Regions from separate parts of the Planococcus rifietoensis genome, predicted to be linked through region 1. Evidence: riboswitches for the same ligand, from Rfam matches in the RefSeq annotation. Region 1 holds a riboswitch; the other holds the start of a gene.
What was found. A riboswitch is a leader RNA that binds a small molecule or an ion and turns the genes downstream of it on or off. The one in region 1 is predicted to bind FMN.

Region 1 (4,415 bases):
TTTCAGGCGTCGCATGTTCAGCAAGACAGACAAAATCGCCTTCGTTCTCCCTTGATTCGTCATCTACTAGAATAATGACTTTTCCTGCCTGCAAATCCTTTACTGCTTCTTCGATTGTATTTAGCATCGGTTTGCTCCTTTAAAATCCGTGGCGCCGCAAATAATCGGCGTTCATCGGTTGTTTTGGCGCATGCTCCATAAAACGCTGCACGTACTTCCCGAACATATCGGTTTCAAGATTGACCGAATCGCCTACTTTTTTGCTGCCCAAAGTCGTTTCTCCTGCCGTATGCGGGATAAGCGAAACGGTCAAATGATTTTCGCTGAGTTCGAAAATCGTTAAGCTGATGCCGTCGATCGCGACGGACCCTTTGACGATCGACTGCGCAAGCAATTCAGGAGGCGCCGCTATATCGATATACATGGCATTTTCCTGTGGGCGCTTGCGCAAGATCTTGCCGACCCCATCGATATGGCCCGCGACAAGATGTCCGCCGAAACGGCCATTCGCCGCCATGGCACGTTCCAGATTGACAGCACTGGATGTACTAAGTGAAGAAAGGGTCGTGCCGTGGAAGGTTTCCGGCATGACATCCACCGTGAAACGGCCGCTTGATAAAGAAGTCACGGTCAAACAGACCCCTTCGACTGAAATGCTATCGCCGATTTTCGTCTCTTCTAAGACAACATTTGCACGGATCGTCATTTCCATGCTGGATGCGCCGCGCTTGATGCCGGCGAGTTGCCCCTTTTCTTCAATAATGCCTGTAAACATTTGTGTCACTCCTTTAAGGTGGAGATGATCTTCAGATCCGTTCCGAGGCGTTCTACCTTCTGTGTCTCCAAGCGAATGCCGTTTGACGCAGAACTGGTTTGCAGGTCGCCGAAGACGGAAACGGTTCCTTCGCCACCGAGAATAATCGGTGCAATATACGTAGCAACTTCATCCACTTGCCCGCTTTTCAAGAAAGCGGTATTGATTTTTTGGCCGCCTTCCACAAGGACAGACAACACCTTTTGCTCAGCAAGCAATTCCAATGCGGCAGCGATTTCCACATCCGGCGTGTCCAGTTGGAGAATGCGGACATGATCCGGAAATGTTCCGCGGCTGTCGATATCGGCCTGTGATCCGACGATAATCCAAGTAGGGGCATCAGGTACTTGAATGACGTGGCTCTCTATTGGGATGCGCAGGTGGCGATCCAAGATGACGCGGATCGGCTGCTTCGGGGAACCGGCAAACCGATTGGTCAAACGGGGGTTATCGAGTGCAATGGTCTGGGCCCCGACGAGGATGGCGTCGTGCAGCAAGCGCAGTTTGTGGACATCGCGCTGCACTTCAGGCCCCGTAATCTTTTCTGAACGGCCGCCGTATACAGCGATTTTGCCGTCTAGCGTGATGGCATGCTTCAATGTGACGAACGGCCGGTTTTTGCGGATAAAGGTGAAGAACATCCGGTTCAACTCCGCAGCTTCCTGCTCGCAGACACCGGTCTCTACAATAACCCCGGCATTTTCAAGCTTTTGGATGCCCTGGCCCGAAACGAGCGGATTCGGATCCAGCACTGCGACGACGACACGGCGAATGCCGGCTTTTATAATCGCATCTGCGCAAGGCCCAGTCCGGCCATGATGGCTGCAAGGCTCCAGCGTCACATATAAATCCGCGCCCCGCGCTTCAGTGTCTGCCATATTCAGCGCATGGATTTCTGCATGCGCTTGCCCTGCTTTTAGATGCGCGCCCATGCCGATGATGCGCCCATCTTTGATAATCACCGATCCGACGAGCGGGTTGGGGGACGTCTGCCCGGCAGCTGAACGCGCCAACTCCAGTGCTTGCTTCATGATTTGCTGATCGTCCACTTGATCACACCTTTCAGAACAAAATAAAAACCCATTGATTAGCCAATGGGTTAGAAGACAATAGGAAATAGAACTATAGAAAACTCTATAATTTCCGTGTTCTTCCTTCTCCCATCCAGACTCTAACTGTCGGCTTTGGACTTGCACCAAATCCTGCCCCGAAAGGCTCACGGGCTTCGAATTGCTTCGTTACCGTCGATTGGGAATTTCACCCGACCCCGAAGGAATACTATTCAGTTGATCATCCATAGTATGCAAAAAAGGCCCCTTCCATAAAAAGAAAGGGGCCTTGAAAGTTCATATCAAATAAACCTAAGCGATTGCTAGTAGGCTGCTTGACGGTTCTTCTCCCATCCAGACTTTAACTGTCGGCTTTGGACTTGCACCAAATCCTGCCCCGAAAGGCTCACGGGCTTCGGATTGCTCCGTTACCGTCGATTGGGAATTTCACCCGACCCCGAAGAACGCTATAGATGATTATCTGTAAGTTTAGCGCAAGCTTCAGGGGCTGTCCAGAAAAGAATCTTCATTTGTCGCCCACAGCCAACTCATTCCCTATAAAGAAACTCGGATTTCACCAGTCACCACATCGGCCCACGCTCGTCTGTCAATTCGATAAAAAATGGGTAGATGCCCATGATCACTAAAAAGGAAGCCAGGAACAGGGCGAGGGAAACGAACGGGTCAATACCGAAAGCGACCGAAATAAACATGATGAGCGGAGCGGCAAAGACAAACAAACTGGTCTTTTTCCGCGATTCCATCGTCATGAATTGCTCCTGCCTGCAAGACGGGCAAGGTAAGCTCTCCCCAAGTGTGAACAGGCGGCAGACGGTCTGTCCCCATGTCCATGTTGTTCCGCAATTTTGGCATTTCGGCATTGCCCTTCTCCCCTTCCCTTGTACTATCTATACTTACGAACATAAGTGGAATAAGTTCCCAAAATCGTCCCATTATTTCAGTTTTTTGGACATTCTTTCCTCTTTGTCTTCTCATAAAAAAGCACTGCCCATTGTGAGCAGTGCCGGATTTTTCTTATAGGTATTCTTTTTCGATATCCTTCGTGCTGCGCACCGTATCAATCGGCCGCACCATGCTTTCGATCTGTTCGCGCTTCGGTTCCAAAAACGGCGGCAAAGAGAGTTTCTCCCCAAGTGTTTCATATGGCTCGTCGCCCATGAAGCCCGGGCCATCCGTTGCCCATTCGAACAATAGACCGGGTGCGACCCGTGCATACAATGATTCGAAGAAGAAGCGGTCGACATAGCCGGAAGTCGAGAATCCGATTTCCTGCATATGGCTGGTCCATTCGTTCAATGCTTCGCGATCCGCCACGCGGAACGCGGCGTGATGCACCGTGCCAAAACCTTGCTGGCCGGATGGCAATTCTGCATTATGTTCGACAATCACTTGCGCACCGTTGCCGCCTTCGCCCATCTCGAACAGATGAAGCGATCCTTCTTCAGCGATTTCTTTCATATGCATCGCCTTTTCGAGCACTTCCTTCAAGTAATCGAATTGCCCGATGCGGATATGGATCGGGCCAAGGCCGGTAATGGCAAATTCAAGCGGGACCGGGCCTTGCTGCCACGGCGTGCCTGCCTGTACGCCTTCATTGTTCTCATCCGATACGAGCATATACTGCTGGTCATCGAAGTCTGTGAACGACAAAGTTTTGACGCCGAATTGCTCGGTTATGGCCGTATGCTGCACTTCGTATTTGTCGAAACGTTTTTCCCAATAGCTAAGCGCTTCATCCGTCGGTACCCGGAAAGCTGTCTTGTAAATTTCGTTCGTGCCGTGAGAGCCTTTCGGGATTCCCGGAAAATCAAAGAAAGTCATATCAGTCCCGGCTGAGCCTTTATCGTCAGCGAAAAACAAGTGATAGGTTTGGATATCATCTTGGTTCACCGTTTTCTTGACCAATCTCATGCCCAATACATACGTGAAAAATTCATAATTCTTCTCGGCGCTGCTCGTAATCGCCGTTACATGGTGGATCCCTTTCAATTCGTTCATGCATACCGCTCCTTGTCTTTTAATATTCTATCTTTCGGTTCCATACTGTCTTGTGCCTCGTAGCCGACTTTTTTCAGCTTCTCAATCAACTCCACTACTTCCTCTTGCCCAAGTCCGGCAAACACTTTATCCATCTGCCGTTCATGTTCAGGAAAAATCCGCTTCATCAATTCCTGGCCGTCGTCCGTCAAAAGCGCATAAGTCACGCGCCGGTCTTCTTTGCACGCTTCCCGTTCGACATAGCCCTTGTGCTCCAGCTTATCGACCACATAGGTGATGCTGCTGCTTGCAATCAACACTCTCTTGCCGATTGCCTGTATCGGTTGCCGGCCTTGATGATAGAGCAGTTCGAGCACCGAGAATTCGGTCGCATTCAAGCCGTATCCCGCCACGTCGCGTTTAATGGCATCATGGACCGCATCCGCAGCGCGAATCAAAACCGTTACAGCTTTCAGGTTTTGGTTGGAGAACTCCATTTATATTTCACCTCTTTACTTCGAATTAAAATATCTTTAATTAAAAGTAATTATAAC
Region 2 (4,415 bases), 1.5 Mb from region 1:
GTGCGCGGCGCGGTGGCTGTGCTCCACAATATGACAGAACAGCATCGCCTCGAGAAGCTGCGCGAAGATTTCATTGCCAATGTATCACACGAATTGCGGACGCCGATCGCCATGCTACAAGGCTATAGCGAAGCACTGCTTGATGACGTCGGCGCAAGCGAGGAAGAACGCAATGAAATGACCAAGATCATCTACGAGGAATCCCAGCGAATGGGCCGACTCGTGACTGACCTCTTGAATTTGGCGCGATTGGAATCAGGCCATATGCGCCTCTACAAAGAATTAGTGCAGTTCAATAATGCCATCGAGCGGATGAGCTTGAAATTCAGCCAAGCCGCGAAAGAAAAAGGCATCGAACTGAGCTTCACGACAGAGCTCGACGACTGGGCAGCAGCCGAACTGGATGAAGACCGCATCGAACAGGTCATGACGAATTTGATCGATAATGCACTTCGACATACTCCTCAGGGAGGGCAAGTGCATGTGCATGTCGAAAACATGGGAGACTACGCAAAAGTTTCGATCAACGATACCGGGGCGGGAATTACAGAGAAAGACCTGGAATTCGTCTTTGAGCGTTTCTATAAAGCCGATAAGGCAAGGACGCTCGGCAAAGGCGGCACAGGGCTCGGTCTCGCGATTGCCAGCAATATCATCAAAGCGCATTCGGGAGAAATCCGCGCCGAAAGCAAATTCGGCGAAGGCACTTCGTTCATCTTCACATTGCCGCTGAAGGCGATGTAACTTTTTTGTTGTCGTGACGACTAATCCAAGGAACGGGGGGAGTTGCGTGAATGACTCCGTGTTTCATCGGCTATACGATCAATACCATCAGGATGTCTTTCAGTTTTTGGTGTATTTAGTAAAGGACCGGCATGTGGCAGAAGATTTGATGCATGAAGTTTATGTGAGGGTGCTGCGCGCTTATGACCGGTTCCAAGGAAAGAGTTCGGAAAAGACCTGGCTCTTTTCGATCGCCAAAAATGTCGCCATCGACCATTTCCGCAAGACCGCAGTGAGGAAAAAGCATTCGATGGATTTCTTCGACTGGGAAACCCAACAATTGGTGTCGACTGAACGCATACCGGAAGAAGTTTCATTGCTTAATGAAGACAAGATCCGCTTGTACCAAATGCTCGATTTGTGTACAGGGGACCAAAAGCTCGTCATCATCATGCGCTATTTCCAAGATCTCTCCATTGCGGAAACTGCTGAAGTCCTGGAGTGGTCGGAAGGCAAAGTCAAGACGACACAGCACCGGGCGATCCGGTCCCTCCGCCAAAAATTACTAGAAGCAGAAGGGGGAGGAGAATATGCCGAATGACAAATGGAACGATGAAGAAATCGAAAATTTGTTGCGGGATTTCCCCAAAATACAAGACAGGCGGCCAAAAGCCGAAGTGTATAAAAAGCTTTCCCATAAAGAGCAAACACCCAAGCAGCCGAAGCGCTGGCTGCCGCTGCTGGTTGCCATCGTCGCATTTTTGAGCATCTCAGTACTTGTGGTTTCCTTGCTGCAGCAGAACGGAACCGACTCTAGCAGCAGCAGTAGTGAAAGCAGCGACGCGGAGTCGACCATGTCGACAGATGAAGCGCAGACAGAACAAACTGAACAAGCGGAAAGGGAAACACAAGAGTCTGAAGGGGCAGCGAGTTTGGCTGCGGAAGACCCGCAAGTACAGCGGAGTGCAGTTTATGAGAGTGAGATAGATGGTGCGCATGTGTTTCGTATCGGGCTTGCTTACAATGGCTATGTCGTACCGATCAGTTTTGTCATTCCAAGTCAAGACATGGAAGAACCGGCTGCACTTGAATTATACGAAGCATTCGCCGGGCAAATTGATGAAACCGGATTGGGTTTTGATGAGTACCACCCTTATGAAGGAGAGCTCCAGCAAAACGATTCAACAATCAGCCATTTCCTGCCGGACGGGCAAACTTATGATCAAGGTTCGTCTTCCACTTTGCTGTATCTGAATAGTTTAAAGGAAACGTTCATGGATCAGCAGGAAATCCGTGTATTGAATGAAGACGGGGAGGCAGCGCAATTATCTCATGTGGGGACGGTGGAACCGCTCGTTCCGGGCGAACAAGGGCAAAGCTTTTACTTGCTTGCTTCGTCAACGGGTGACTGGCATTTGGCTCCCGCTTACGGCATGTCGCCAGGGAACGTGAAAGAAGCGCTATTGTCACTTCAGCAATCGCCGAATGACGACTACCGTTCACCGGTTCCGGAAGAGATCAATTATCGCGTCGAAGTGGACGGGACAAATGCCGACTTGATATTCGAAGAGCCGTTGGATTTGGATGCGCTTGATGAAGCGGAAGCGATGCAGATGGTCGAAAGCATGGCGCTGACTGCGCAATCCTATGGCTCTGCACTTACGCTATCCAATACAGAACAAACGGAATGGGCAGGCTTCGATTTCACTAGAGAATTGGAACTGCCGGTTTCACCCAACCGGATCGACTGGCCAAAAAAATAAAAAAAGGCAGTGATGTAAGCAGTATGGTTTACATTGCTGTCTTTTTTTTATAAGATTAAGTTGTATAAAAAAATATCGATTCATCTTCGGGGCAGGGTGCAATTCCCTACCGGCGGTAATTGGACATCATGGTCCATCAGCCCGCGAGCCGTAAAAAGCAGGATTTGGTGAGATTCCAAAGCCGACAGTATAGTCTGGATGGGAGAAGGTGAAGGTACGGACGCATGCCGTTTGTTAATAACGGACCGTTTATTTCAGTGTGCCTGACTCTCCCTTAAGCAAACCTTGCTTAAGGGATTTTTTAGGCAGCATGCGTTCCGAACCTTTCTTCTGGTGAATCACGACAAGGAGAGAGGAACATGAAGAACAAGAAATTGCAATCGATGATCGTCATCGGTATGCTAAGCAGCATCTCATTTGTATTGATGCTATTCAATTTTCCGCTGCCGGCATTGCCAGCATTTTTGAAAGTGGATTTCAGTGATGTGCCCGCGTTGATCGCGGCGATTACGATGGGGCCTGTAGCAGGCATTTTGGTAGCATTCTTTAAGAACGTATTGGACTGGATCTTTTCGGGAAGCCCGACTGGCGTACCTGTAGGGCACATGGCGAATTTCGCGACGAGCCTATTGTTCATTTTGCCGGTCTATGCCATTTACCGTAAAGTTTCCACAAAAAAAGGCATCGCATTCGGTTTGGTGATCGGGACATTCTCGATGGCAATCGGCATGAGCTTGCTCAATTATTTCGTCTTTTTGCCGATGTACACGTATTTCCTGAACATGCCTGAACAGACAGGGAACGCATTGTACACGACCATTGTCCTCGGAATCCTGCCGTTCAACTTGATCAAAGGCTTAGCACTTACGACCGTCGTTTTATTGATCTTCGGCAGCATGCATACGTGGATTGAAAAACAACGTTCCTATTATTTATCATAAAAAGAAGCGGCTGGAAGATGATTCTTCCGGCCGCTTTTTCTATTGACCAAAATTTGGTCAGTCTTCGTATTTAAGTGGATCTCCTTCAAATGGCTCGTCTGACACTTTAATGGAATCGGTCGGGCATCCTTCAAATGCGTCTTCCATATCCTCCATCAGCTCATCTGGCACTTGTTCAGTCCCCGTGTTATCATCAAGAATAACGAAGGCGATGCCCTCATCATCATAATCGTAAATGTCTGGTGCCGCTGCTCCGCAAGCCCCGCATGCGATACACGTATCTTTATCAACAATGGTATATTTAGCCATTCCAGTTCCTCTCCTTTATCTCCGAACAAGTTCAGTTATACTATCGTGTTTATTCTATAGATATTTCATGATTTTTTCAACCCAAAACCGCCAGGAGGGTAATTCAGTGCGATTCGATGAAGTCGTTTTAGCAATCATGAAAGCGGTAGACGGTCAACGGACCGTATCTTCCCCTTATCATTTAATTAAAGGAAAGAAATCAGGGCAAACGATTCAGGACATCGGCTATTTTGGACTGCATCCTTATTTTGCCGTACTCCCGAAACTGGACAAGCAAGAATACCTCGCGTCCATCGACAGGCTGCAAGCTCAAGGCTTACTGATCCCGGATGACAGCAGCGTCCGGCTCGATCGCTCCGCATTCGATTTGGACATTCCGGCTACGCCGTTGAACGGCTGGAAATACAGGGGCAATGAACATCGGTTTTTTGCGCGTTTGTCACTAGTAGTGCAGACGATGTCCAATTTCATGCAAGGCCATAAGCGCTTTGATCCAGTTGTTGCCGATGAAACGGTGCAGGCATGGGCAAAGGCTTATTTGAACCGCATCGATTTTCGTTCTGCTGCTGTTCAAGAGGCTTTCAAAAATCAAATCGAAACCAGCTTGGCTTTGGCAAAAACAACGGAAGCGCATAAACAAATCCTGGTGGAGCGATTGTCGGGCTATGGAGTCGGCGGG

Region 2: another riboswitch for FMN. It lies ahead of AUC31_RS08050 (ECF transporter S component); the one in region 1 lies ahead of ribD (bifunctional diaminohydroxyphosphoribosylaminopyrimidine deaminase/5-amino-6-(5-phosphoribosylamino)uracil reductase RibD).

Annotation. Positions count from the first base shown of each region.
Region 1 is NZ_CP013659.2:100,633-105,047, reverse strand. It holds gene AUC31_RS00525 (bifunctional 3,4-dihydroxy-2-butanone-4-phosphate synthase/GTP cyclohydrolase II) at 1-127, opposite strand, end outside; gene ribE (riboflavin synthase) at 140-775, opposite strand; gene ribD (bifunctional diaminohydroxyphosphoribosylaminopyrimidine deaminase/5-amino-6-(5-phosphoribosylamino)uracil reductase RibD) at 781-1,863, opposite strand; FMN riboswitch at 1,963-2,093, opposite strand; FMN riboswitch at 2,202-2,332, opposite strand; gene AUC31_RS17540 (TIGR04104 family putative zinc finger protein) at 2,445-2,744, opposite strand; gene AUC31_RS00505 (ring-cleaving dioxygenase) at 2,899-3,882, opposite strand; gene AUC31_RS00500 (MarR family winged helix-turn-helix transcriptional regulator) at 3,879-4,358, opposite strand.
Region 2 is NZ_CP013659.2:1,618,614-1,623,028, reverse strand. It holds gene AUC31_RS08065 (ATP-binding protein) at 1-744, shown strand, start outside; gene sigX (RNA polymerase sigma factor SigX) at 791-1,324, shown strand; gene AUC31_RS08055 (hypothetical protein) at 1,314-2,486, shown strand; FMN riboswitch at 2,565-2,700, shown strand; gene AUC31_RS08050 (ECF transporter S component) at 2,846-3,427, shown strand; gene AUC31_RS08045 (ferredoxin) at 3,485-3,736, opposite strand; gene AUC31_RS08040 (YpbB family protein) at 3,843-4,415, shown strand, end outside.